3 regions of the Cytobacillus dafuensis genome follow, and region 3 is predicted to be linked to each of the others. Evidence: predicted binding sites of a transcription regulator. Region 3 holds the regulator's gene; each other region holds the start of a gene.
What was found. Region 3 encodes Rex, which represses fermentation and respiration genes when NADH is low (regulators of the CRP and FNR family bind a similar motif). Its sites were predicted from a motif close to TTGTGAAATATTTCACAA; they were not measured.
Positions count from the first base shown of each region.

Region 1 (10,058 bases), 420 kb from region 3:
TCCATCTTTTAATCTAAGAATAATAGAGCACTAGATACACTGTAGTGCTCCTATTTGCATCTATTATATAGAAATTCTTACAAATAATACATAATTTTATCCTTAATTTCCATTTAGGATTTCTGAACTCACGACTTGCAAACTAACCTGCCATTAAGTTGAACAAGAAAAAGCGATCTTCGTTATTGAAGTATCGCACCTGTACTTATAATAAGGTCATCCAGATATTTAAAGTGTACCCTTTGTAAAAATTAGAATATTAAAAAAACTATATATATTTACCATTATCTCATAATGGTGTAATATTACACTTGTGTGATTATTTTTTTCAAGTCAATCAGTACAAACCTTTGAAAAGTAAGACAAGGGAGAGATGAATTTGAAAAAAAGTATAATAATAATAATAATAACTTTATTTCTTATTTTTTTTTGGACATTTTGGTTTATAAAAATACCAAAAAAAGAAAAAATGGAGATTTTAGAACGTAGGGTCGTCCAACATTTGGAATACAAAGGCATAGGGATACCTGATATTAAACTTATAGAGGTTTATTATAATCCTAAATTTAAAAGGGGACCAACTGCGTATATGTGTGTTGTAATATTGAAAAATAATCAGAAAATAAAATATCTATATTATATATCCAGAAATAATGAACTTATTGAAGAGGTTCATACCGTTCAGTAACTTTTTTGTCTTATAACACTTGAAGGATTGTACCCTTTACACGTAAATGAGAAAAAGCAAAAATTCTTTAATGATAAAACTAGTCTTTAATAAGTCTTTCGAATATTATTTCATAAGACATAGGTTTTCCGTGTCCATTATATTCCAATGGCAAGACCTGGACTAATCTCCAACCCTCGGATGCATAAGCATTAATGGTTTCTCTATGTGTTGGAGAAGAAAAAAATCCCCCCAGAGAAGTCTCTACAAACTTATATTCATACATACAATTTCACCTCCCAGTTCTCATATTTTAAGTACGTTTTTACCCTTAGAAATGTTTCAACTTCTTTCTTTAATAGATTTATGAAACTTTATTACTATTTTGCAATGATATTCAAACCGTTTACAGCCTCCCTTCGTTTCCTTTAATAGTACTGGTAATAATCAATTATGAAATGGAGGAAGAATTATGAAGAAGATCGTGTTTCTATCAGCTCTACTACTCTTTGTCATTACGGCTGCCGGATTTTTAGCTTATGCAAAAATGGACCGTAAACCGGTGTCCCAGGCAACAACAATTTCCAGTCAAAGTGATCATGTCATCCGGGTGTACGGACCGGGCGGACCACTTGGACCGATCAAGGAAGCTGCTGAACATTTTTCAGCTGAAACGGGTATCAAGGTGGAGGTAACAGCCGGACCAGAGGGCAAATGGATCGACCAGGCAAAGCAAGATGCAGATATTATTTTCGGTGGCTCCGAGTATATGCTGCAGGACTTCATCTTTAACCACCCCGAAATGATTGACACGAAATCACGAACGGAGCTTTACCCGCGTGCTGCAGGAATATTGGTGAGGAAAGGGAATCCTAAGAAGATTGAAAGCCTGGAGGATTTAACGAAAAATGGAGTGAAAATACTCGATGTGAATGGGGCTGGCCAGCTTGGCCTGTGGGAAGACATGGCAGGCAGAAAAGGGCTAATCGAAGGAATTTCCCAAAATATTACCCTTTCTGTAAAGTCGAGTGCCGAAGCCATTGAACTATGGAAATCGAATTCCAGCCTGGATGCCTGGATTACCTATGAATCGTGGCATTACCGGCTCCAGGATGTGACCGACCTGGTCGAACTGCCCGAAGAAGAAAAGCTCTATCGTGGAACGCCGATCGCCCTGACGAAAATCACCGATCAGAAAAAAGAGGCACAGCAATTCATAGATTATTTAAAAACGGATAAATCTCACCAAATCTTTCAAAAATGGGGCTGGAAGTAAGGACGAGCCTAGGCACGGTAACTATTCATTATTGTTATTTCTAATCAATTTTTATTATTAAAGAATGTAGATGGGGAGTTTTAGAAATATTATCTATATATCTTAAGGATATATAGATAATATTTTTGTTATATATACAGTTATTTATATTTGCTAAACACTTTCTGGACTACTTTTCTGAAAGGGAACATTCACTTGTGTTCTTACTACCACTTTCCTATATTCACAAACGTATCATAAAAGGCAACGTTGTTTTCCCCCATATCTGTCCTTAAAATGTGAACCAATCGATTTACATTAACTTCGGATTGGGGATACCAGCCTTGGTAAACCAAAAGAACGTCTTTTGGTACTTTATTACTATATACAGCCATAATTTCAATAGTATCTTGAGCGTTAAAGATTTTTATGACTTCTCCATCAAGAATCCCCAGAGTTTTTGCAACTTCTGAATTAATTTCTATGTATGCTTCTTCTTCAAAATAATCAAGATAATGGAATTGAGAATTTAGCCTATAGGGATGGTGAGGTGTTATCAGCCAAAAAGGATATTCCGCCGACGGTGCTTCTCCTTTTTTGTATATTGGTATTGGTGGAAGACCGTTTTGTTCGGCTTCTGTTGAGTAAAATTGGTACTTGCCTGTTTCAGTGGCAAATTTTCGGTCCATCCAGGCCACTTTTGGCTTATACTTTGTTATTGGCTTTTCAGTCAAATCAGCAATTGACCGAATATTGTATAGCTCAAACACCTGTTCATTAAATTGTGCATTTAGATACTCTTCTTCTGAAGATAAAATAGGGAAAGAACAGATTCCATCCCGATATTGATTAAGTCGTATGGCTAATTCGTTCATTATATTCCATTCACTGATACTCTCGTAGTATGGAGAGATCGCCTTTTCATTTAATGCGATAGCCTTATGCCAGGAGTTTGTAACAATATCAAGCTCCTCAAACTGTGTCGTAGTAGGCAAAATTAGATTCGACATTTGTGCTGTAGGGGTTAAAAATTGATCAACTGTCACAACGAATGGAATATTTTTGATAAACTGCTTAGTAAATCTTGAATCTGGATCTTGTGTGATAGGATTTGCACAGGAAATCCACATCATTTCAATAGGTGGCTGCAGGTTTGAGAATTGTAGTTGATTTAAAGATACTATTTGGTTTTTCGTATCTCCAGATTGTTGATTTTTAAATAACAATGATTCTCCCTGTTTAAAAAAAATTCCACCGCCAGTCCTACCTATGTCTCCGCAAATCGCAGCTAAAGCCTCTATAGCTCGAACCGTTTGTCCGCCATTGGAATGTTTTTGTAAGCCACAACCAATTATGTGTGAAACAGATTTGGCATTTTTAAAATAGCTAAGCATTAAGTTGATGGCTTCGTTGGAAACACCACACTTTAGTAAATATTCCTCTGTATCTATACTTCTCATTGACTCTACAAACGCATCAAATCCAAAGGAGTGATTTTCCAGAAAATCATGGTCAATCAAATCCGCCTCTATTATTCCTTTCATTAGTACATTAGCAAATGCTCCATCTGTACCAGGAACGATCTGAATATATACATCAGCTATTTCAGCAGTTTGTGTATAGATTGGATCGATAACGATAATCTTGGTCCCCTTTACTTTTGCTTCCATTAAATTAGGAATGAGATGATTATTAGTGGCAGCAGGATTGGAGCCCCAAATCATAATCATAGAAGCAAATCTAATCATAATAGGGTCTGACATTTGAACTGCTCCCATATCATATTGCATTGCTTTTGTCCCAGTAGTGGGGAACGGTGAACCATTCACTCTCGTTGATTTACCAATACTTGAAAAAAAATTATCTGTCACATAATGATGTACACCTGTATTTCCCGAACCTTTATATAATGCTAGAGGAAGAAAGTTTCCGAAATACTCATTTATTTTGATCATTTCACTCAATATAAGTTCAAAGGCTTTGTTCCAAGTAATTTGTTTAAGATTACCTGAACCTTTTACTTCTTGATAATAAGGAAATTTTAACCGATCACGATGATAGTTTTTTTCAATATAAGAAAATCCTTTTGAACACAAATACCCTTTTGAATATGGATTACGAGGATCACCAGTTATGTGAACAAGATGGTTATTTTCGACATGAGAAATCATTGTACAAGAACTTGGGCAGTTGACAGGACAAACGTTTTTATACGTTTTAGAACCGAAACCATTCATGATGATTCTCCTCCTAAAAAGTCAGTGTTTAAGGTGTAAATTCTGTGAAAACATTCACAAGATTGTCGCTAAAAGTATAAGAAATATTATATTTTCATTATAAACTATTGTTAAACAGATGGAAATATGAGGAATCTGCAATAAGACGAGAGAAGGAATGTTAGATGATAAGTCAGGTTATATTCTCTGTAGATCTAAGTAGATGTATCAATTGCAAGACATGTGAGATGGCCTGTAATGAATATCATGGTTTGACAGATATGCACAGGAGAAATGTAGTTTCTTATAAAACGGAAGAGAAAGAATGGGTTCATTTGTCTATTTCTTGCAATCATTGTGCAAATCCTGTGTGTGTTTCAATTTGTCCAGAGAACAATTTTAAAAAACGAAGAGATGGCATTGTGGTTCATCACGCGGATAATTGCCGTGCTTGCATGCGTTGTATAAAGGCTTGTCCTTTTCATGCTCCTAAATTAAATCCAAGAAAAAAAAGGGCTGATAAATGTAACTTGTGCGTTGAAAGAATTGATAGAGGTCTAAAGCCTGTCTGTGTGGAAAACTGTATTACTAAGGCTCTTGGTATCATAGTTGTTAACCCTGATGATATAAACAACTATGCTTTTAATAACACTGATATTCCTATTAAGGATTATACAAAACCATCAATTTTTGTTACAAAAAAACAAACCGGGAAGACATTTCTAAGGGAATGCTGATATTTTGTATGGAATTTTTTAGCTAATAGGAAAATTTAAGTTTATTAACGTACTAAAGTAAAGTGTGTGTTCAATTAAATATCTTCTAATAAGATCGCATAAGGAAAACTAAGGCACTCACCAAAAAGGACTTGGCGAACGCCAAGTTTTTCTAATAAGTAATTAAATCTCAACACATACCTTAACTTTTACCCTTTCGAAATGTTCTCCGACCATCCGTTTTTATGTAGGACAATATTACAAATACATATGAAATTTTTTAAAAAAAGGATGAAATCTCACCATGAAAAATTCGTTACAAGACATATTACTTACTCTTCCACTCAACCAGCTAAGTTTTGTTACCCATTTACCCAAGGAAAAGGTTTATTATAAAACAATTATAGAAGATGTTCCTGATGGCTGGCTTCAGGAACCAACTTTACTTATGATTAAATGTCACGAATGTCTAAATGAGATTAGAACATATAAAATATTCAATACATTAATGCAGGATTCAAATTTTGTTGGCCTAGTGATATGTTCTTATAACCCAGTTTTTATTCCAACCCAAATGCAATCCCTTTTTCAACAATTCCAATTACCTATTATCATTCTATATGATCCTTCTTTATCTTCATTGTTTCAGAAAGTAGATGAAAAACTTTATAACCATAATCAATTAAGTCTGGAATTAAGTGGATTTATCCAAAAAGGTTTTGTGAATATTGCATCGGAACTTGTAAAGGCATTAGATACACCTATGTTGTATTTGGATAGTCGTGATCAGTTAGTTTGGCAGAAGGGAAAGGAAGATAGTTTAAAGGAGGCTAATCGCTGGTTAAATGTTTTCTATAGAAATCTAAAAAATGACACTTCTTTGAATACCCCCTCCAATGATAGTGGTAAATCAAAAGAAGAAGCGCATTTTTTTAAACCCTACTTTATTAATATAGGGGGTTTATCCCAACAAACTTTAATTGTCTCCGGAGATCTAGTGGATTGGCAAAAAGAAATGATTGATAAATTCATAGGCTTAACAGCTCTCTTATTGCAAATCGAAGAATTATTTCAGGCACAGCAAGAGCAAATTCAAGATATTTTTGTTTATGAACTTCTTTATAGTAAATTTGAATCGAGATCGTTTATGATCAAACAAGGAAAAATATGGGGTTGGAACTTAGAGAGGCCACATTATTTATTAATAGTAAATATGAAACTTTTAGATGATTGTAAAGAGGTAAATTCGTTGGAAGTAATTTCGTCTTTCATAAAGGAGCATAATGAATCATTAATCGTATTTCCATTTCAAGGTGAAATCGTTGTATTAGTCGAAGCTATGGAAGCCCAGTTAAAGGGAGAAATCAAAAGATATATTGTAGAAATTGGAAACCAAATAGAAGAGGCCCTATCAGCTAATTGGACTGGTTATGAATTTTATATTGGGATAGGGGAATTGTATGAAGATTCTACTTATTTAAATAAAAGTTATCAGGAAGCAAAAATGGCTATGAGATTTGGGAAAAATTGGTTTGAGAATAAGAAAGTTATTCATATTCAAGACCTAGGGATTCTTCAGCTTATTATCAATTTAGATAATGACTTCCTTTACGATTATATTGAAAGGTATTTAGGCGCATTAATTGACTCTAATCAGAAAAATGAAACTGACTATCTTTATACATTAAAGGTATATTTTCAAAATCACAGAAGAATTAATGAACTTTCTGAAATTTTATACATCCATCCTAACACAATACGGTACCGCTTAAAAAAGATTGAGGATACAACGGGACTCCAACTAAATGATACAAATGATGCAATGAATCTAGAGATAGCTGTAAGATTATTTTATTTTCTTAAGGATGTGTAGAATGTTTTTAATCAGTTTGGCTGAATTATGTTTATATAAAACCCATCTTTATCCTATATTCAAAGAAAATACATATATTTGTGGAATTCAAGATTCAGTATCTCAATTATTTCATTAACTTAAGAAATTTGTTGCCTAAATGAAATCAAATATCAATTTTCATAAGTTAGTCACTTCTCTTCTATAAGTTTTGAAGAATAGTACAATTTGAGGACGATTAAAACTGTTTAGGTCTCCAATATGCGATTTGTACAACTAAATATAGAATGAATTATGAAAGGGGATTTTTGTTATAGTAATTCTCGGATTTATTGTGAAGTTATTCACAAATCTGTAACAAGAGAATCTCTTTGACCAAAATAAAAGAAGGGAAGTATCAGCATGAAGCGTAGAGCTTTCTTGAAATTATCAGCGGTTACCGGGATAGTAGCAGTGGATCCACTTGGGATTTCTTCATCGTTCACTTTTGCAGGTGATCCACCAAAATTTGAGCCTAAGAAATCTAAAGTTAAAGAATTAGAAGCGATCATCGATACTAAAACAGGAAAAGTAGAAGTTAACCCAAACATTTTTATGAGGAATAGTAATTGTGTGGCCTGTTATGGTAACTGTGGAAACAGAATTAAGGTAGATCGTAAAGGCAAGATTCTTAGCGTAACGGGAAATCCTTACAACCCGGAAAATGCCGAATATCCACTTGGTATGGACGAGCCATTAGAAAATGCTTATCTAGCTTTCAGCCAATATAAGGGTATGGGCAATAAGAATCGTGCTACTGTCTGTCAACGGGGGAATGCAACAATAGATGCACATTACGATCCAGATCGGATACTCGTCCCCTTAAAACGTACAGATAAAAGAGGAAAAGGAAAGTGGAAACCGATTACGTGGGAAGAGGCAGTTACTGAAACTGTCGAGGGTGGACAACTTTTTTCTGATATAGGAGAAACTCAGAAAATTGAAGGATTCCGTCAAGTGTATGATACTAAAACTTTAATTGATCCAAAACAGCCGGAATTTGGTCCGAAATCCAATCAATTAGTCCTATTTGGCGGGCGCGGCGATGGACGGAATCAAATTTATAGCAGATTTTCCGACGCATTTAGTTCGGTCAACTACTATGGTCATGGCTATTCATGAGGAGGTTCTAAAACTCCCGGTTCGGGGGTCAATAAAGGAGCAATTCTTAAGCCTGACATGAATCATGCTGAGTATATTCTGTATGTTGGAGCTTTTCCAGGTCATAGTGGAAAGCCAACGCAAACGATAGCACGACGGGCTGTAGGTGCTACTACTGATGGAGTACTGAAGTTTACTGTAGTAGACCCAGTGATGTGTGGGGGTGCTGTTGGACCTATAGGAGATAAAGCGAAGTGGGTTCCGATAAAGCCGACTACAGATGGTGCCTTTGTCATGGCACTCATTCAATGGATATTTGAAAATAAAAAGTATAATGAAGAATTTTTATCTGCACCATCATTAGACAAAGCCAGACTTCTTGGCTACAACAGTTGGACAAATGGTTGTCAACTTGTCATAACAGATCCGGAGCATCCTAATTATAGAAAAATGCTTCGCCCTGCTGATTTAGGGATGCCTGCTTCAGATGAAGAGGAAATATTCATCGTGATTGATAAGAAAACAGGTCAACCTGCGCTCCATACAGCGGTAGATGAAGCAGAGATTCTCTATAATGGAAAAATAAAAACAATTGATGGGCAAACAATAACAGTTCGCACAAGTTTAGACTTCCTTAAGGAAAGCGCTTATGCACATGATATGGAAACATATTCGAAGGAATGTGGCATTCCTGTACAAACAATTGAGGAAATAGCGAAGAAATTTACTTCCCACGGAGTTAAAGTTGGAGCGGAGGGTGGTTTTGGCGGAACTTCTGCTTCAAACGGTGTTCAATTGGCATTCGCAATGCAAATCCTTCCAGCTTTAATTGGCAGCTATAATAAAAAAGGCGGAATGATGGATAGACGGAAAATGTTTGCCAGTTTTGTAGATGGTCCGAGATACAACATGAAAACGATTGAAGGAGCAACTAAGACATCAGGTGTCGTCATAAGTCGTACTGGTGTTCGATATGAGGACACTACAGAATATAAAAATATAGTTGCTCGCGGTGAAAACCCTTATCCGTCAAAATTTCCGTGGCATCCTGTAGGAAGCGCTTCAGATAACCAAGCCATTTTTTCGATTATTAATCAATATCCATATCAAGCAAAAATCGTCATGAACTGGATGTTTAACCCGTTATTATCGACACCTTCTGCTGCTAGAAAAGAAGTGATCGAGAAGCTGTGCGATGTAAATATCGTTCCTTTGTTTATTTCGTCTGATGCTTTTATGGGCGAAATGACAGCGATAGCAGATTATGTTATTCCTGACACAACTCAGTTTGAGAACTGGGGAATAGGTTTTTCAGAGGGTACTATTCCTGTGAAATTGAGTAAAGTCCGCTGGCCGGTAGTAGAGCCAATGACAACGAAAATCTCTGATAACAGATATGCTTGTATAGAAAACTATCTTATCGATGTATGTAAAAAGGTTGGTATTCCTGGATTTGGTGATAAAGCATTTTCAGACAAAGATGGTAATGTCTATGCAGTTAATAATCCAGAGGATTTTTTCCTTCCTGTAATCGCAAACGTAGCTTTTGATGAAGAGCCTGTACCAGATATTAGTGATCATGAGATTGAGCTACAGGGCTTAAAATCTAAAATGGAAAAATGGAAATCAAGTCTTAAACAAGAAGAGCTTCGAAAAGTAGCCTATGTCATTTCCAGAGGTGGAAGATTTGAAAACCTTGAGAATGGGTATGTCGGAGAGGATAAAAGCAATTTCAAATACCCGTTTGAGGGCTGCTTCAAGATTTATGCTGAAGAAGCGGGCTCAGCAAAAGACAGCTATACAGGTGAATATTATTCTGGGGTACCTGGCTGGTATCCAGAAACCTTTGCTGATGGAACGCTTCTGACAGAAAAATATTCTGAAACAGAATGGCCGTTTAGAGGAGCTAATTATAAGCCAAAATTCAGAAGTGTAACTATGTTAGCAAACACAAGACTAAGGGATCTAAGTAAAACAAACTATTTAGAAATAAATACAGATGATGCAAAAAAATTAGGACTAAAAACTGGAGACAAAGTGAAGCTAATTGCTGCAACCGGAGGAGAAGTTACAGGAGAGCTGCTTGTTCGTCAAGGTGTTTCAAAAGGTACTGTAGCTGTAGAATTTGGCTATGGACACTGGGAATATGGTGCAAAAAAACACAAATTAGGGGATAAAACGATTGGTGGAGTTAAGGATATTGGAGATGGAG
Region 1 is NZ_CP042593.1:215,053-225,110, forward strand. It holds gene FSZ17_RS01150 (hypothetical protein) at 380-688, shown strand; gene FSZ17_RS01155 (DUF4177 domain-containing protein) at 768-953, opposite strand; gene FSZ17_RS01160 (extracellular solute-binding protein) at 1,140-1,943, shown strand; gene FSZ17_RS01165 (molybdopterin-containing oxidoreductase family protein) at 2,150-4,159, opposite strand; gene FSZ17_RS01170 (4Fe-4S dicluster domain-containing protein) at 4,324-4,875, shown strand; gene FSZ17_RS01175 (PucR family transcriptional regulator) at 5,159-6,727, shown strand; gene FSZ17_RS23595 (molybdopterin-binding domain-containing protein) at 7,109-7,867, shown strand; gene FSZ17_RS01180 (molybdopterin dinucleotide binding domain-containing protein) at 7,925-10,058, shown strand, end outside.
Region 1: a site for Rex is predicted at 4,202-4,219, ahead of FSZ17_RS01170 (4Fe-4S dicluster domain-containing protein). Genes of this name have one in related genera too.

Region 2 (10,058 bases), 920 kb from region 3:
CTATTATACATGAGGAAATCATACTCCTAAGAGCGAAAGAAGATACCAAAAGGATAAAAAGCAAAGAAAAAGCTAAGAGCAGCATTAGTTACAGCTCTTAGCCCATCAATTTATATTTTTGCTTAATCCTTTGAATGATTGTACAGAAATGGTTTCGATAATATTAATCCAATAATATATATTATTAAGGCAAAATAAGCCGGGAGAAGATGTATGAATGTTGTGTAGCCAATAATAAAGTGTGTGAAAATACCAGCTGAGAAGGCAGGAATGCCTCCAATTAGGAAAGTCTTCCATACCCAATTTGCGCCTTGCTGAAATCCCCATAAGGCGGTCATAAGGACAAGTAAACCTACGCTGAGCAATGCGCTGCCAAAACCAGCTCGATCATGTGCAATAACAGGAATAAGATTGCTATTTATATTATTAATTACCTTAGGAGGAATACATATATATCCGATATCTGTTGATACAAAAATACTCGTCGTACCAATGGTTGAAATAACAATTCCTCCTATGACAAATGAAAATCCAAGGATAACAAAGCAAAGCTGCCCCCAAATGACCTTTTTCCATGCGAACGTATTCCTTCGATTTTTTGAAAGAGGGGAGTGAATGGCCGTTTTTGTTTGGAATACTCCCCATAGAAAAAAGGGAAGAAGGACAATCCAAAATATCCCATGCAGCCAATCAAAGTAACCATATCCAATAAAAAGTAGAATTCCTAAAAATCCAGTAATAGCAGCGATATTAATTGCTTTTCTTGCCCAATGCATACCGAATCTGACCCCATTTTTTGCTAGCTGCATATAAATAATAGCTCCAGAAATCATGGTGCCAGCAAGGGTCATTCTGTCATGTGACATAAATTTTAGCAAATTCGGATTTAAAGCAAATAATTCTTCCTTTTTTATTAATAAAAATGCTTCATCATACGGAAGAATGATTCTTGTCATGCTGAAAGCTAATGCCAGCAAACCTCCGCATAAAATAATGAATCCAAATAGCCAATACCATTTCCAGCCTTGCAGTTCAATCAAGTCATCTTCTTTTGACAAAGAATCTAACAACGCCTCGTTAATTCTTTTCGGGAGACCAGGTCCTGACGAAACATAGCCATCGGTTAGCATGACAAGGTCTGCACCGTTTTCAAATAATTTTAAAGCATCTTCTGGTTCATAAACCCCACCCGAAACAATCTTGGGTACTTTCCCAAGTCCAAATTCATTAAGCTGAATTAAGGAATCAACTAATTCAGCTGTAGAATGACTATTTGCTTCATCAATCAATATTCCTTTTATTGCTTCGGTATAAAAAAATGGTCGGTATTCACGTAGCATCTCTTGCATAATATGATGAGAAATGGCAAGTACTATCGGTTTTTCACAATCTGTTGCTAATTGCTCAATCAAATCAATGTTATCCTTAAACTGACCCCATTCAACAATAAATACATCAGCAAAGGGCTGAAGATGCTTGGTAAGCTTTAAGATATCTTCAGGATCATTTTGCTCTATATTTAAACGGATAAAAATAGGAGTACGAGCCTTATGCTTTTTAAGCATGATAAGTGTTTTTTCAATTCCAATTGACTCGAGCGGATTTGGGAAGTCAATTGCTTGAGTTCTTTTATTAAATGTCGCTTTTTCTGAAGAGGCATTCTTAAATAAGGATACCGGGCCCACTTCAATAAACCCAAATCCAAGATAAGAAAAAGCTGTTGTTCCAGATAAATTAGGATCTATTTTTCCACTTAAACCAACTGGACTCGAAAAGGAACTGCTAAATAAGCTTTTTTTTAATTTTGTAGAGGGCTCCATATGGCCTAAAAATTCAATCAATTGTTTTCCGCCCGGTATGATTACAATGGAATTCATTCCCCGGTGAATGAATTCTCTGCCAAAGGCACCTGGAAGAATTGAAAGCCAAGGCTTAAATAAGGGGTGGTAGGACCAATCAGGCAAAATGATAACCTCCCACAATGATTATTTACCTCTATTTTATTAGTAAAATTGTGCCTTCGCCAAGTCCTTTTTGGGGAATGACTTAGTTTTACTTATGCGATATTATAAGCAAAATAATATCATACCTATTTATTCACTTTAGGCGATAACAAACTTAAACTTTCCGATTAGTCAAGAAAGAGAAATGAATAGAAGAGGAAAAAATCTAAAAAAGGGTTTTAAGAAGGTGACAGCAGTCCACCTTCTTAAAACCCTTTAAAATTTTATTAAAAAAATGCATTTAACAGTAAATAAATTAATCCTGCAATTGTTGCAGATATTGGTAATGTAATGACCCATGTTATAAGCATTCTTTGAGCGGTACCCCATTTTACACCTTTCAGACGATGAGCTGAACCGACACCTAAAATAGAAGAAGAAATGACATGTGTAGTACTAACTGGTAAATGAATAAATGTAGCACCGAAAATAATCATTGCTCCACTTAAATCAGCAGCCACTCCATTTATAGGTCGAATTTTCATAATTTTTCCGCCAACGGTTTTAATAATTTTCCAACCACCGACAGATGTACCAAGTCCCATTGCGAGTGCGCAGGAGAATTGTACCCAGAGCGGGATATCTGTACTTGTTGCATAACCGTTTGCGATTAAGGCCATTGTGATGATTCCCATTGCTTTTTGAGCATCGTTCGTTCCATGTGTATAGGCTTGTAAAGCAGCAGTAAAAATTTGTAGTATACGGAAATTTCGATTTGTTTTTGTTAAGTTATTATTTTTGAATACTACTTTAAAAATGCTATAAATAATATATCCAACAACAAAAGCAATTATTGGAGAAAAAATGAGTGCCTGCAGGATTTTAAGGAATCCCGAATAATTTAGGGCTGAAAAACCAGCTGCAGCAATAGCAGCACCGGCAATTGATCCAATAATCGCATGGGAGGAACTGCTCGGAATCCCATAATACCATGTGATTAAATTCCAAAAGATGGCAGCGATAAGAGCAGCAAAAATCACTAATGATCCGTTTTGCAATGTAAACGGATCGACAATATCCTTTGTAATGGTTTTAGCAACCCCTGTAAAAGTCATTGCTCCAAGAAAGTTCATGACTGCAGCCAAAATAATAGCATGTCTAGGCTTTAGTGCTTTCGTTGAAACAGCTGTAGCGATTGCATTAGCTGTATCATGGAAACCGTTTATAAAATCAAATGCTAAGGCTCCGATGACGATTAAGATTGTAATAATTAATACTCCATCCATTTGCTTTTCGGCTCCTTATGCGTTTTTCATTATGATGGTTTCCAGTGTATTTGCGACACTTTGGCAGCTATCCGCTATATCTTCAAGATTTTCGTATATTTCCTTATATTGAATAATTCGAATGGGATCCTTTTCAATTGAGAACAGATGTTTAATGGACTGGCGAAGTACATTATCACATTTAGATTCATAATCCTTAATCTTTATGGCATGATCACGGATATTTAATAATTTTTTACTTGAAAGAAGCTCAATAGATTTAACAATTTCATCAGAGCAATTTTTAATTGCATCCACAAATTTAAGCATAAAATCATCTGCTTGTGTAATCGAATACATTTCGAAAAGTGCCGCACAGTGCTCGATACCGTCTAAAACATCGTCTAAGCTCATTGCTAGATGTAGAATATCTTCACGCTCAATTGGAGTGATAAATGCGTTATTTAACTCTTTAATCACTTCGTGGACAAATGTGTCACCCTTCGTTTCATAATTCTTCATTGTCTCAGAAAATATTTTTAAATCACTAACATTCTTTAGCTTATAATCTGCGAAATAGTGTGCTCCTTCTTTCATGTTTAGTGCAATTTCACTTAATAATGTATTAAACTTGTCTTTCTTTTTGAAAACCATTGTATACCCTCCATCAAAAAAATTTCATCCAAACGAAATAATTTTATACGAAAATCGTCGAATAAGATAGTTTTATCTATTAAAATGAAAAAAAACTTTCAATTTATTATGTGTAAATTTCTTTAGGATATGTTTTCAATATAAGGAATGGGAAAATCTTAATTTGTGAAATATGTCACAATATATTCGAAACTGCCTCAAATTTTATAATAACTTTAATACTATAATCATTATTGATGGAAATAAAGTAAATATTCTCCATTAATTCCATTGATTACAGTTTGGTTAGGGGGAAGTACGGATGAAAAAAGCATACGCAGTTTTATTAATTGTAGTACTTTCTATTCTAGGTGCTTGCAGCAATAATGAGGAAACAGCTGCACCAGAGGATAAGAAAAATGTTAAAGAAGAAGTGATTGATAAGGAGCTTGAAGAAGCAAAAGCAAAATTTGAAGTCCTCGGCGATATTCCCGTTCCAGCGGATAATACCATGACAGATGAAAAAATTGAATTAGGAAAGAAGCTATACTTTGATCCACGTTTATCAGGAAATAATGTTCAAAGCTGTATGTCATGTCATGCTCCGGGAGCGGGTTATGGAGATGGGATGGCGAAGTTTATAGGCTTTGAAGGATTCAATGGCCCTAGAAATAGCCCGACGATTATCAATTCAGGTTATTATGATGAGAATTTCTGGGATGGCAGGGCAGGAAGCCTAGAGGAGCAAGCTCTAGGACCGATTCAGTCTGAAGTTGAAATGAATCAAAATCTTGATGAATTGGTGATCGAGCTAAATGGTGTTCCTACCTATGTTGAAGAATTTAACAAGGTTTTTAACGATAAAATATCGGCAGACAATATTGCCAAAGCAATAGCTGCATTCGAAAGGACAATCGTTATTGCTGATACAGCATTCGATCGATATCTTCAAGGGGAAGAGGATGCAATTAGTGCAGATGCTAAGGACGGAATGAAGCTATTCGCTGGAGAGGCAGGCTGTATTTCTTGTCATGCAGGTCCTCTTTTATCTGACCAAAATTATCATAACTTAGGCATGAGCGGTGATGATGGACGTTTTGCAGTGACAGGTAATGAAGAGGATAAAGGAAAATTCAGAACATCTGCTTTAAGAGGTGTTGCTCATACTTCACCATATATGCATGATGGCAGTCTTGAAACATTAAAGGATGTCGTTCAGTATTATAATGAAGGTGGAGGGAATCATTCAAATAAGAGTGAATTAATGAAACCACTTAACTTAACGGATCGTGAAGTTGATTCTCTTGTAGGTTTTTTAGAAAGCTTAAGTGGAGAATTGCCAAAGGCAGAGACCCCGAAAATCCCATAAGAAAATCGAAATCAAAGATAAACGGTTACCTGAAGAGGTAGCCGTTTTGTTTTGAGCGATAAGCGATAAAGCTCGAAAAATGGTGTTATTAATTTTCCGGTAGTGGGTAAATTATTTCTAGAGTGAGTCTAAATCAGGAATTCCCAAAAAATAGATTAAATATTTTTTGTATGAAAGGAAAAAAACGAGAAAAACTATTATTAAAACAGCAAGGAGTGATTCAATGTTTACCTTTTTATGGTCATTAATTATAGGTGGAATTATAGGTTGGATTGCAGGCATGATTGTAGGGCGTGATATACCTGGTGGTGTTTTTGGTAATATTATTGCAGGATTTGTCGGAGCTTGGTTAGGTGCTTTAATCTTTGGAAATTGGGGTCCAGATATTGCTGGTTTTGCAATTATTCCTGCCTTAATCGGTGCAGTACTGCTTGTTTTCCTACTAAGCCTCATCATGAAATCCTTCAGAAAAACAACTGATTGACAGAAAAGCGAAAGCTGCAGCTAGACAATAAGAAAAGCGAAAGAACTAATGAAAGCCTTCCAAATCGGAAGGCTTTCATTAGTTTAAAGCTCTTCGGGCAAAACTTGCAGATAATTAGTTAGTTTAAAGGATGTATGACTCTCCTCTTTCGGAAGATTAGTAAAACAGCTTATTTTTTCCATTGTAAATGGATGAGGAATTTCAAGTTTTACCGCATGTAAGGCTTGGCGATTAAAAATTGGTTGTCCGCCATATAAAAGGTCACCTGCTAAGGGATGTCCAATATGGCTTAAATGGACACGAATTTGATGTGTACGGCCAGTATCCAGCTGGCATTTTAGCAAAGATAAATTTTGTTTTGGATATGATTTAATTAATTCATAATGGGTAATAGCTGGCTGACCGCTCTGAGAAACTCTGCGCCTCGTCGGATGATGACGATCACGGCCTATTGGCTCATGAATAGAGCCCTTCTTCGTCTTAATCTTACCATGCACAAGGGCTAGATAGGTCCTTTTAATGATTCTCTCCTCAAGCATCTTATCCAATATACTCCCTGCAAGGGCATGCTTCGCAAATAGAACGGCTCCAGTTGTATCACGGTCTAAGCGATGAACATGCTTAATTTTCCGAAATTCGCCCTGTGCCTGTAAATGAAAGGCAGCTGCATTTGATAATGTATTTGTTTGCTCAGGCTCATTAGGATGAGTATCCATATTTGCAGGCTTATTAAAAACAATCATATGGTCATCTTCATATAGAATTTCCACCTCTGCATATTCAGGAATTACACCAAAATCTTCATCAAGGAATAACCTTAATTGCAGCCTGTCTCCTGGTTGGAGGGGATTATTCCAATTGATGAACTCTCCATTTACCTTTATTTGTTTTTCCATTCTCATCGTATGAATTTGCTTTTTAGATGCTTTCCATACATTTCTCATAATGAAATCTATTGTTAACCCATCCCAATCAAGCGGAATGGTTAATTCATACCATTCTCCAAACCTTTTTGTTTGCATCGTACTATTCTCCTTAATAAATGTAAAAAGTATGCCATTTGTATTTTATTACCACCCTGAATGACCTAGTTAGTATGATATTCTTATCATATATATATTACAAACTGATTACAGAAAAGATAAAGTTCAACTAATAATCAGTGGGGGATATACAGCCCGTTAATCTGCGAAAAAAGGTGGTTTTAAGGTGAAAGTCGTCTTTGCATCAACTCCTGAACAAGAACAGGAAATCAAGGAACTCGTTCAATACGTATATTCGAATATATTTCCTCTTTATTTTTTAGATGAGGATATAAAGGAATATGAGCGCCTGAAGATTTTACATACTACGACAAGACATTTTGAATACTTTGGAACTCTAAAAGAAGCATATCAGGTTATCGGTAGCTTGCAAACAATAATAGCGATTCTGAAATCCCAAAATCTAGACGCAAGGTATGAAAGCATGTTCGAAAATAATGTTCAAATCTTAAAAGATTTCGGACTTTCTTTTCCATTTTCATTTAGCCATTTTTTTGGAGTAAGAATGGCTAAGGATGAAATTATGAGTCTGTACATTAAAGCAGCAAATCAATTACTAATATAGTTATAAAAATGGGTTGACCCAAAAGCAAAGGTGCCAGGCACATGCCTGACACCTTTGCTTTTGGGTCAATCCCTTCTTCTGTTTTGAATACTTATTTGCTGTTTTCATTAAACCATTTTTTAAATACTTCTTCATCTTGATAACCGGTAATTCTCTCTACCTCTTCACCATCTTTATATTGGACAATTGTTGGTGTTTCAGTAATTCCGTATTTGTCCCACCCGTTTTCAAATTCCAGTAAGTTATATTGAACAAGATCTACTTTCATCTCTTTTGCCAGAGGAGCTACAACCGGAGTTGTTCTTTGGCAGTGAGAGCAAGTAGGACTGTAAAAATAGACAGTAACATCCTCTTTATTATCTAATTTTTCTTTTAATTCATCTGGAAGAATCAGATTTTGATAATTTGGGTCATCAAGCTGTTTAATCGTTTCTGGATGAAGTGCATCTTTGCCATATGGATTTTTTTCTGAAACTTTTTCTTCATTTTGCATCTTTGTTAGTATTCCAATAGCTGCGAAGAGAATGACAATAATTCCAAGAAATATAATTACTTTTTTCATCTTATTTAACCTCTCTTGTTTTTTTCCAAAGTAAATAACTGCAAATAAATATTATAATAAAGGCAGTCAATGCTAGAAAGGGAATTGTAATAAACCCTAACCAATTAATATATTGACCAGTACATGGAACCCTGCCGCAGGAAGCAGCGTGATCCGCTAAAAATGGAATCTTTTGGATCGAATAATGGTAAAGTGAAATACAAGCACCAATGGCAGATAGAATCATTGTATAGAGGCTGATTCGATAATCCTTTCGAATAACCGCAATCCCTAATATAATAACAAAGGGGTACATGACAATTCGCTGGTACCAGCAAAGTGTGCAAGGCTCGTATTGACGAATCTCTGAAAAATAAAGGCTTCCGAACATAGCAATGACAGATGCAGCCCATGAAATAAAAAGTATAGATTCACGATTATCTTTATTTGCTTTTTCCATAATGCACTCCTTATCATATCATTTCTTTGAAAAACTTGTCGCGTAACTTAGCGGCGAAATGTACATAGTAAAGAAAATTATAGAGTGACTTGTTCTACTTTGTAAATTATTTATAACAGATTTTCATTGTTTGTTCTATATTTCGTCATGTTTTTGTCATTAGTAATTCCACTAATAAATATTTTAAGGAAATCGTAAATGTATTTCAATTATTTGTTCGATAGGACTATATGGAATGTTCTAAACTGTTTACGATAATAGCGAAAAGGTATAATATCTATTGTAGTCAAGGCTAAACCATTATTTTGTCATAAAAGCACATACAATATAAAAAGGATATAACTATTTTCTATCGAATTAATTTTTAGTAGTATTGACTGTATTGGGAGGGAATCGAATGAATTGGAAAATAAAAGCCGAACGTTGGCTTCAAAATGAATATTTAGATCAACATTTACAAGAGGAATTGCACTCCTTAAAAAAGGATGAAAAGAGACTTGAAGATGCTTTTTATAAAGATTTAGAGTTTGGAACTGGCGGAATGCGCGGGGAACTCGGAGCTGGAACAAATCGGATGAATATTTACACTGTGCGAAAAGCCTCCGCAGGATTAGCTGCATACATAGAAGAGAATGGGCTAGAAGCAAAGAAGCAAGGAGTTGTTATAGCATATGATTCCCGGCATATGTCACCTGAATTTGCGATGGAGGCAGCGAAAACACTTGCGACTAAAGGTATTCAAACATATGTTTTTAAAGAATTACGTCCTACCCCAGAATTATCCTTTGCTGTACGTGATTTAAAGGCATTTTCCGGTATTGTTATAACAGCAAGCCATAATCCACCAGAATATAACGGATTTAAGGTGTATGGAGCTGATGGGTCTCAGCTTCCTCCAAGTGTAGCGGATATTGTTATTTCAAAAGTGAATGAAATTGAAAATGAACTTTTGATTAATGTGATGGAGGAAGAAGCATTAAAGAAGCAGGGATTAATCAAAATGATTGGGGAAGAGGTTGACAGTAAGTATTTGAATCAGCTCGTTACGATTTCGGAGAATCCTTCTCTTGGTAATGAAGTAGATCTTTCAATCGTTTTCACACCATTGCATGGAACAGCAAATAAACCGGTAAGGAATGCGTTACAAGCATTAAACTACAAACATGTTCATGTAGTTAAAGAACAAGAACTTCCTGATCCTGAATTTTCCACTGTAAAGAGTCCGAATCCAGAGGAAAAATCAGCTTTTGAGCTGGCGATTAAGGTAGGAGACGAGAAGAATGCAGATTTGTTAATTGCTACAGATCCAGATGCGGATAGACTAGGAATTGCCGTACGTAATCTAGCTGGAGAATTCGTGCTTTTAACTGGAAACCAGACAGGTGCATTACTTCTTCATTATATTTTGTCACAGAAAAAAGAAAAAAATAGCCTACCAGAAAACGGAATTATCTTAAAAACGATTGTTACATCTGAGTTAGGAAGAAAAATCGCCTCCTCATTCGGTGTTGAAACAGTTGATGTCTTGACAGGGTTTAAATTTATTGCTGAAAAAATGAAGGAATACGATACTACAAGGGAATATCAATTTTTATTTGGTTACGAAGAAAGCTATGGCTATTTAATTGGAGATTTTGCACGGGATAAGGATGCTGTTCAAGCTGCCGTATTAGCTGCAGAGGCTGCTGCTTATTATAAGAAAAAAGGTATGTCCTTATACGAAGGTTTAATTGCCCTTTTTGATCAGTATGGCTA
Region 2 is NZ_CP042593.1:1,553,251-1,563,308, forward strand. It holds gene FSZ17_RS07320 (dihydroorotate dehydrogenase) at 123-1,964, opposite strand; gene FSZ17_RS07325 (inorganic phosphate transporter) at 2,231-3,229, opposite strand; gene FSZ17_RS07330 (DUF47 domain-containing protein) at 3,245-3,862, opposite strand; gene FSZ17_RS07335 (cytochrome-c peroxidase) at 4,164-5,210, shown strand; gene FSZ17_RS07340 (GlsB/YeaQ/YmgE family stress response membrane protein) at 5,434-5,694, shown strand; gene FSZ17_RS07345 (RluA family pseudouridine synthase) at 5,778-6,716, opposite strand; gene FSZ17_RS07350 (YhcU family protein) at 6,904-7,302, shown strand; gene FSZ17_RS07355 (thioredoxin family protein) at 7,394-7,864, opposite strand; gene FSZ17_RS07360 (disulfide oxidoreductase) at 7,866-8,303, opposite strand; gene FSZ17_RS07365 (phospho-sugar mutase) at 8,701-10,058, shown strand, end outside.
Region 2: a site for Rex is predicted at 4,026-4,043, ahead of FSZ17_RS07335 (cytochrome-c peroxidase). Genes of this name have one in related genera too.

Region 3 (10,058 bases):
TATCTGTAATTAAAATGTATGGATTATCTAGAACTGCTTCCATCTTATCAGAATCAGTTACCATGTATGGAGAAGCATATCCACGGTCGAATTGCATACCTTCTACTACATCAAGCTCAGTAGTGAAGCCTTTAGACTCTTCGATTGTGATAACTCCGTCGTTACCAACGCGCTCCATAGCTTCAGCGATTAGTTCGCCAACTTCTTTATCATCAGAAGAAATAGAAGCAACCTGTGCGATTGACTCTTTGCCTTCGATTGGTTTAGAAATTGTTTTTAACTCTTCAACAGCAGTAGCAACCGCTTTTTCGATACCTTTACGGATACCCATTGGGTTTGCGCCAGCTGTTACGTTTTTAAGACCTTCACGGATCATAGCTTGAGCAAGAACTGTTGCAGTTGTTGTACCATCACCAGCAACATCATTTGTTTTGCTAGCAACTTCAGCAACAAGCTTTGCACCCATGTTTTCGAAAGCATCTTCTAATTCGATTTCTTTCGCAATTGTTACACCATCATTTGTAATTAATGGAGAACCAAATTTCTTCTCAAGAACCACGTTGCGTCCTTTTGGTCCAAGAGTTACTTTTACTGCATCTGCAAGAGCGTCAACACCGCGGAGCATTGCGCGGCGAGCATCTTCACTAAACTTAATCTCTTTTGCCATGAATAAAAACCTCCTCAAAATATTTAAAGTAATTTTTCTTAAAATGTATAAGCTGTGCGGGTATTAGCCGATAACAGCAAGAATGTCGTTTTCGCGTAAAATTAAATATTCTTTGCCTTCGTACTTCACTTCAGTACCAGCATATTTTGAGAAGATAATACGGTCGCCTTCAGCAACTTCAAGGGCTACACGCTCACCGTTCTCAAGAACGCGGCCAGTTCCTACAGCAACAACATTGCCTTCTTGAGGCTTTTCTTTAGCAGTGTCCGGCAAAACGATGCCGCTTGCAGTTTTTTCTTCAGTTTCAACAAGCTCGATAATAATTCGATCACCTAGTGGCTTTAACAAGTGAAACAACCTCCTCAATAAATATGTAATTTATTTTATTAGCACTCTCTAACCTTGAGTGCTAACACAATTAATATATTAAAGAATCTCCTATCTATTTGCAAGAGTGAAGCTCAATTTTTTCAAAAAAAAATTATATGTCCTCACCGATAGTTAAGTTTAGATTCAAAAATTCATTTTGAGTGTACTATTTGAAACATGTACCTTTTTATGAGTAAAATGTAGTTTAGTGTACACTATTAATAAGGAGATAAATTGGTGAAAAAAGAATACTGGATCATTCTCATTGTTTATATAACCATGCAATTATCAGGCGTCATTGGAGTTCCGCTCGTTGCTTATATCGGAACCCTTTTAGGAAAAAGTATGCAGGAAATGGAGATTATCTCGGTAACTTCATGGATTGTGATCAGCTTTACCATTACATTAATCATCACTTTAGTATTGCTGCGAAAAGAAATGAAAGATCACACTTTAATGAGGAATTCAGCTTCTGCTGCTTCTTCTATTACGTGGGCCATTGGCGGTGTTTTCCTTGCTTTTTTCGCACAAACGATTGCAGCCAATATTGAGAGCTTAATTGGAATTGAAATGGGCTCTGAAAACACACAGCAAATTATGCAGCTTATTCAAGCTTCACCTATCATCATCATTGTCAGCTCTGTGATCGGTCCCATCTTAGAGGAAATTGTTTTTCGAAAAATCCTTTTCGGTTCGCTCCACAAGAGAATGAACTTTTTTCTGGCAGCTTTAATTAGCTCTGTTATTTTCGCGCTTGCCCATGCCGAAATCGAACATATCCTTTTATATTCTGCAATGGGTTTTACATTTGCCTTTCTCTATGTCAAAACAAAGCGCATCATCGTACCGATTTTTGCCCATGTGGCAATGAATACATTCGTCGTCATCCTGCAGCTAAACAAAGACAATATTGAAAACTGGCTTAAGGATATGGAAAAAATTCAAAGCTTTATTGGAGGATTTTTATGAAAAGGACACCATTGTTTTCAGGCATTATCTATATCATTCTTGGAATCCTCTTTACCCTAATGGCAATCCAGAATACTCAAAATGAACAAACCTGGGGAATGTTTACCTATCTATTCATTATTATAGCAACCATGGACTTAGGTACAGGCTTACGATTGGTTGCGTTTCACTTTAAAATAAAAAATAGTCAACCAAAAAAATGAGCCTTCGTGGAGGCTCATTTCTTTTGGTTAGGATATGGATTATGATTGCTACAGCCTTAGATTCTAGAAAGCATTAATCATTTTCTGCTGGATAATGCTTTAAAAAGTAGATAAGTGATTGAAGCTCGACTGCTAAATCGATATGGTGAATTCTAATTGTAGGTGGAACCGAAAGCCGGGCTGGTGTAAAATTCAAAATGCCCTTCACATGGCTTTGAGCAATTCTGTCCGCAATTGATTGGGCTGCTGGAGCAGGAACAGTTAATATGACTACTTGAATCTGTTGATCTTGGATGACTTTTTCAAGATCATTCATATGAAAAATAGGGACATCACTAATATGGGTTCCAACCTTCCCCTCGTCCACATCAAAAGCAACTTCAATTTTCGTATTATTGTTTTTAAGAAAATTATAATTCAAGAACGCAGTCCCTAAATTACCAACCCCTATAAGGGCTACCTTTATCAGTTCATCCTGATCCAAAGTTTTCCGAAAAAAAGAGAGCAAGTAATTGACGTTATACCCATACCCCTTTTTCCCTAAAGCTCCGAAATAAGAGAAGTCCCTTCTTATCGTTGCAGAATCAACCTTTACAGCATCACTTAATTCTGCCGATGATACCCTCTGCTTTCCAGAAGCATGCAAATTTTTAAGAAAACGATAATATAAAGGGAGACGTTTTGCAGTTGCTTGTGGAATTTTCATTGATTCACTTGCCATATATGTATCTCCTCTCCAAATTCTAACTATTCAATCTCTCGCTTAAAATCTCCATTCTTACCACCAGTTTTTTCAACTAAATACGTTTTACCGATAACCATCCCTTTATCAACCGCTTTACACATATCATATACGGTAAGCGCACATACAGATGCAGCTGTTAGCGCTTCCATCTCTACACCTGTGTTACCCTTTGTTTTGACAGTAGCAGTAATAAAAAGTATGTACTCATCTTGTACAATCTTCCATGAGAATGAAATATCCACTCCAGTTAGTGGAATCGGATGGCACATAGGGATGATTTCCCACGTTTTCTTGCAAGCCATTACACCCGCAACCTGGGCAACCGCAAGTACATCGCCTTTTTTCATTTTATTCGAAGCAATATTTTCATATATTTCTTTATTAACTGTAATACTTGAGTGAGCAATCGCCGTACGAACCGTTTCCGGCTTATCACTAACATCGACCATTTTTGCTCTGCCTTCTTGATTAAAATGTGTAAACTCAGTCATAATAACACCTCACAATCAAATCATACACTATTTTTATCCAAATGTGTAAACATTGTAAGGCTTTTCACAAATAAGATTTGATTAGGAAATCCTTACTAACACGACTATTATAGAGAAATTATATGTTTAAATAAAGTGAAACTTCCATCAGTGGGGGTTTTTCGACGCACAGGACGTGCTAGTGCCGACGTTACCACAGGACGTGGCGTTCTTAGTCGGCCTTCATCCCCCACTGATGGTTAGTTGAACCAATCGGGCATTTACGGGCAGTTGATCCCCCACTTACTCTTCTTTGCATACGCGAATCCTTGAAATGGGGGTCTTACTGCCCGTTAATCTGCGATAACCACACAGTAAATAAAAAATTTTAAGAGAGTGCTTCTCACACAAACACTCCTTTATTGCCCATCATATATGAATGGGTTACACTATCTCTATAACATAGAGGTGAAAAAAAATGATTTTATTACAAGTCAATCAATTAATAAAAAACTTCGGTGCCGAAGTTATTTTATCGAATATAAAGCTTGAAGTACAAACTCGCGACAGAATTGCCCTTGTTGGACGCAATGGAGCCGGTAAATCCACACTTTTAAAAATTATTGCTGGTCAAATGTCCCATGATTCTGGAGATATTATCAAGCCAAAGGAAGTAGAAATTGGCTATCTAGCACAAAATACAGGCCTTGAATCCGAGCGTTCGATTTGGGACGAAATGCTAACTGTATTCGATCATTTGCAAAAGCTCGAGAAGAATTTACGCAGGCTTGAAGAGAGAATGTCTGAGCCTGAAGCAATGGCAAATCAGGAAGATTATGATCGAATTTTAAAAGAGTATGACGAACGGCAGGTTCAATTTAAAGAATTAGGAGGCTATCAATACGAATCAGACATCCGCTCTGTCCTTCACGGATTGAATTTCCAATCCTTTAGTTATGATACAAAAATATCTACATTAAGCGGCGGACAGAAAACAAGGCTTGCTTTAGGAAAACTGTTATTAAAGAAACCCGATATATTAATATTGGACGAGCCTACGAACCATTTAGATATTGATACATTATCCTGGCTAGAGCAATATTTACAAGGATACGATGGAGCCATTCTAATCGTCTCCCATGATCGATACTTTTTAGATAAAGTCGTTACACAGGTGTATGAATTATCAAGAAATCAAATTCGAAAATATTTAGGGAACTACAGCTCCTATCTTGACCAAATGGCCGCAAACTATGAACGCGAAATGAAGCTCTATGAGAAACAGCAGGAAGAAGTAGCTAAGCTGCAGGATTTTATTCAGCGTAATCTAGCGAGAGCCTCCACGACAAAAAGAGCGCAAAGCAGAAGAAAACAGCTAGAAAGAATGGACCTAATGGATCGTCCACTTGGTGATGAAAAATCAGCTTCATTTGGATTCCAAATTGATAAACAATCAGGGAATGAAGTATTGAAGGCTCATTCTGTTGCTGTCGGTTATAGTGGAGAGATGATTTCAAAGGATATTTCTTTCCGTATCACTCGGGGTGAAAGCTTTGCCCTTGTTGGTCCAAACGGAATTGGCAAATCCACACTTTTAAAAACTATTATCAACAAGCTGCCCCTTCTTGAAGGTGATCTGAACTTCGGTTCAAATGTAGCTATTGGCTATTACGATCAAGAACAGGCTGAGCTTACATCGAATAAGCGTGTGCTTAACGAGCTTTGGGACGATTATCCACTAAAACCAGAAAAAGAAATTCGGACCGTGTTAGGTAACTTTCTTTTCTCTGGAGATGACGTCTTAAAAACAGTCTCAACATTAAGCGGAGGTGAGAAGGCGCGTCTAGCCTTAGCTAAGTTAATGATGCAAAAGGCTAATTTCTTAATCCTGGACGAGCCTACAAACCATCTTGATTTAGATAGTAAAGAAATTCTAGAGAATGCATTAATTGATTACCCTGGTACCATTCTATTTGTATCCCACGACCGTTACTTTATTAATCGAATTACAACCAAAGTTCTTGAGCTTAGTGAAAAGGGAGCGACTGAATATCTAGGTGATTACGATTATTATGTTGAAAAAAAGCAAGAACAAGAAGAGTTAAAAACACTGGCTTCATCTAAAATTCCTTCTTCTCCACAGCAAGTAAATCAAGAAAAAAGCTCTTATCAAATGGATAAGGAAGCTAAAAAAATTGAAAGACAGAGACAAAGAAGACTAGAAGAAGTCGAGAAACAAATTGAAGCGTTAGAAATGAAAATTGCTGAATTTGAGCAACTCCTCTGCGAACCCGATGTGTATCAAGACCATGAAAGAGTCATGGAGATTACAAAAGAGAATAACGAAACGAAGGCTAAATTAGAAGCATTAGTTGAAGAGTGGACAGTACTTGCTGATTAATGAAAGATTTTTAGAAAATCGACCAGGAGATTCTCCCTCTTGGTCTTTTTCTTATCCACAAAAATATTCACATATAATGGACTGAAATAGAGGGATTCCACAGACTTCTCCACATTATCCACAATTTATTGTGTTTTTATCCACATTATACACAATTAAATACGTGTATTCCTATTTTTATCCACATGAAAATAGTCCCCATTTAATGAGGACTATTACCTATCAATGTTTTAGTTGTGGATAGAAATATCGAGGCCTGGATTGGCATTCAGTGCCATCGTTGACCGAATCCCTTTTTCGAATAAGATACTCCCTGCTGCAGCAATCATAGCTGCATTGTCCGTACATAAGGATAGAGGCGGAATAATGAGCTGAATATCTGTTGAATTTTCAAAAACTTCCTGCAAAGCGGCACGTAAACCTTTATTTGCAGCCACACCGCCAGCTAACAATACTTGTTTTACTTTATATTCCTGAACTGCATTAACCGTTTTTGTTACGAGCACATCAATGACGCTTTGTTGAAAGCTTGCTGCCAAATCTTCTGGGGATATCTTTTCCCCACGCTGTTCCGCATTGTGGACTGTGTTGATAACTGCTGATTTTAATCCACTAAAACTAAAATCATAGGATCCTTCCTCTAGCCATGCTCTTGGTAGAGGGATGATAGGCTCTCCTTCTTGAGCAAGACGATCAATATGAGGTCCTCCAGGATAAGGCAGGCTTAAAGTTCTTGCAACTTTATCATACGCCTCGCCTGCAGCATCATCTCTAGTTTCACCAATTACTTCAAAATGTCCATGCTCCTTCATAAAGACAAGCTCTGTATGTCCTCCTGAAACAACAAGTGAAAGCAATGGAAATTCCATCTCAGCAACGAGACGATTCGCATAAATATGGCCTGCAATATGATGTACCCCGATTAATGGAATTCCATGTGCAAAAGCGACCGCTTTGGCTGCGTTAACACCGATAAGAAGTGCTCCCACTAATCCAGGACCTTCTGTTACTGTGATCGCATCTAAATCAGCAAAGCTAATATTAGCCTGATTTAATGCTTCTTCAAGCACAATCGTTATTTGTTCCACATGATGACGTGAAGCAATTTCGGGAACAACGCCTCCAAATCGTTTGTGACTTTCTATTTGTGAAGCTACTACATTTGAAGCAATTTCCCGTCCGTTTTTAACAATTGCTACTGATGTTTCATCACAGCTTGTTTCTATTCCCATTATCCATTGATCTTTTCCCATTATAAATTCACCCACATTACTAAAGCATCCTCTTGATTATCTGTATAATAATTCTTTCTGATTGCACCATCTTGAAATCCTAGCTTGCGATAAAGAGATTGCGCGACATGATTGGTAACACGGACCTCAAGAGTCATCGTCTTAGCTCCGTTATTGGCGGCTACCTCCATTACATTTCTCATTAAGGCTTCACCCAGTTTCATCCCGCGGTATTGAGGCAGAATCGCAACATTTGTAATATGAGCCTCATCAAGGACAATCCATACACCACAATAGCCAATGATTTTCCCGTCATCTTCTAAGCCTACATAAACAGCAAATTTATTTTGTGTAAATTCATTATAAAATGCCTCTTTCGTCCACGGCATAGAAAAAGATGCAAGCTCAATTTCATGGATCTCATCAACATCATTTTCATTCAATAATCGAAAAGTTAAAGATTTATTCATATTGTTACTTCCTTATCCTTAAATCTTTTTTTCTTTATTTGCTTTGATCCAATTTGATTCTGCCTCAGCTAAACGAATATAATTTGGAACAAAAGAATGAATATCCTCTCCATCTCTATCCCGTCCTAATAATGCTAGTTCTGATGGGCGAGGATTTTGCTCAGTGATTTCAGCAAATACTGCTTGGTCTCCAAGAATCTCTTCAATAATAGGTTGATGAATTGGTAAATCATTGCCGATGAAAAGTATTTTTTCATCACGTTCTTTTAGAATAGCTGCCCAATCCATTGATAATAAAAGTTGGTCCTTCTGAATTGAATATAATTGTCCTTGCTGGAACTGATATAGGCCAGTATAAATTTGTCCTCTGCGCGCATCAAATAGTGGAGAAATGCATCCATCAAAATATCTGCCAGCTGATGCTGCAGACCCCTCAAGACTTGATACACCAACTAAAGGAATGTTTAATGTCCAAGCTAATGTTTTTGCTATTGTAACCCCAATTCTCACACCCGTATAAGAACCTGGCCCTTTTGCCACAACAATTTTTTCAAGATCAGCAGGCTTCATATCACAATCATTCATTAAAGATTCTATAGCTGGCATGACCCTTACGGAATGATTCTTTTTTAAATTTGTAATATATTCCCCTTTTACTTGATCTCCATCTAATAGTGCAACACCTAATGTGTAATTGGATGTATCGATTGAAAGAACCTTCATAATAATATCTCCTTACATAGCTCCTCATATCTTTGTCCTTTTGGTTCTAGAACAAGCCTTCTTGAACCATTTTCACCAAGATATAAATAAATCGTTAATAGCTCCTCAGGAAGCTGCTCAGCAATTAAATGCGCCCACTCCACAACGGTTACGCCATTACCATCAAAATATTCATCAAACCCAAGATCCTCAAATGAATCCTCTACTCGATACACATCCATATGATATAGAGGCAATCTGCCTTGATATTCTTTTATAATTGTAAAGGTGGGACTGTTTACATTTTTTTTAATTTCTAATCCAAGGGCCAAACCTTTCGTAAAAGTTGTCTTCCCCGCACCAAGGTCGCCTTCAAGAGCAATAACATCCCCAGCCTTTAGTAGCTTCGCAAGACTTTTAGAAAATTCAATGGTTTCTTCAGGTTTACTCGAAATAAATTCAAATGGTTTCATTTTAACTGTATCACCTTTATTTTGTCTTAAAATGATATATACACTAGCTGATAATGTTACATTCTTCTACCCGCAGACTTTCCTTATAGCAATAACAATGAAGTTAATTTATCTTTTAATCATATTATCAGCATGAAATTATCTTTGTTTCTCACACCGCTATTCATTTACTTTCAATTCCATCTGAATGAATTAGAAAGACTTGGTATTCGCCAATTCCTTCCGGCGGATGCCCTAGTCTTTCTTATGTAACATTTTTAGCAGAGACATAAACAAAATTTCAATTTTACTTTAGCATGTTAATAAAGTGAAACTTCCATCAGTAGGGGTTTTCTTTCATCCCCCACTGATGGTTAGTTGCGGCCCACAGGAAGTGGGTCACGCAGACGTTGCCACACGATGTGGCGCTTTTAGTCTGTGTTCATTTTATGGGCCTTTACGGGCAGTCGATCCCCCACTTAGGTTTCTTTGATTCTCTCGCAACCTTGTAGTGGGGGTCTTACTGCCCGTTAATCTGTGATAAACTTAAACTTTCCTTATAGCCAAAAAAACCTTAGGATAAATCCTAAGGAATATCTTCTTTGTATAGTTTACATGATTTTATGATACCAAGCAAAAAATGCTGAACATTAATATGGAAACCTTCCAACTTTAGGTCGGACTTCTTATTAAAGTGCAAACATTAAACATAAAAAAAACGAAACTTAGTTTCGTTGTATTTCTGTAATATGTATATGGCGGTCCGGACGGGACTCGAACCCGCGACCTCCTGCGTGACAGGCAGGCATTCTAACCAACTGAACTACCGGACCATATTGCGGGGACAGGATTTGAACCTGCGACCTTCGGGTTATGAGCCCGACGAGCTACCGGACTGCTCCACCCCGCGACAATAGTATTTATTGCATTTTTCCCATGCTACTAAATAGTAGTAGGACTGTCCCGATCTCAGAAAGCTGATTCAAGCAGCAGCTCGATCGGTACAACTCGCAGATTATTCAGTGAAGTAACGCTTCGTTGCTCCACCCCGCGACAATAATATTATTACAAGCCTAGCGACGTCCTACTCTCACAAGGGGACAGCCCCTAACTACCATTGGCGCTGAGAAGCTTAACTTCCGTGTTCGGGATGGGAACGGGTGTGACCTTCTCGCTATCGCCACTAGACTGTATAAAATTGAGGTTTTGTTCCCTCAAAACTAGATAATGTTGAAGAAGAAATCGAGTAATCAATTTGGTTAAGTCCTCGACCGATTAGTATTTGTCAGCTCCACGTGTCACCACGCTTCCACCTCAAACCTATCAACCTGATCATCTTTCAGGGGTCTTACTAGCTTGACGCTATGGGAAATCTCAT
Region 3 is NZ_CP042593.1:631,707-641,764, reverse strand. It holds gene groL (chaperonin GroEL) at 1-667, opposite strand, end outside; gene groES (co-chaperone GroES) at 731-1,015, opposite strand; gene FSZ17_RS03360 (CPBP family intramembrane glutamic endopeptidase) at 1,274-2,005, shown strand; gene FSZ17_RS03355 (YdiK family protein) at 2,002-2,208, shown strand; gene FSZ17_RS03350 (redox-sensing transcriptional repressor Rex) at 2,282-2,929, opposite strand; gene moaC (cyclic pyranopterin monophosphate synthase MoaC) at 2,956-3,444, opposite strand; gene FSZ17_RS03340 (ABC-F family ATP-binding cassette domain-containing protein) at 3,902-5,824, shown strand; gene tsaD (tRNA (adenosine(37)-N6)-threonylcarbamoyltransferase complex transferase subunit TsaD) at 6,055-7,077, opposite strand; gene rimI (ribosomal protein S18-alanine N-acetyltransferase) at 7,077-7,526, opposite strand; gene tsaB (tRNA (adenosine(37)-N6)-threonylcarbamoyltransferase complex dimerization subunit type 1 TsaB) at 7,545-8,249, opposite strand; gene tsaE (tRNA (adenosine(37)-N6)-threonylcarbamoyltransferase complex ATPase subunit type 1 TsaE) at 8,246-8,701, opposite strand; tRNA gene FSZ17_RS03315 (tRNA-Asp) at 9,437-9,513, opposite strand; tRNA gene FSZ17_RS03310 (tRNA-Met) at 9,517-9,590, opposite strand; rRNA gene rrf (5S ribosomal RNA) at 9,752-9,868, opposite strand; rRNA gene FSZ17_RS03300 (23S ribosomal RNA) at 9,936-10,058, opposite strand, start outside.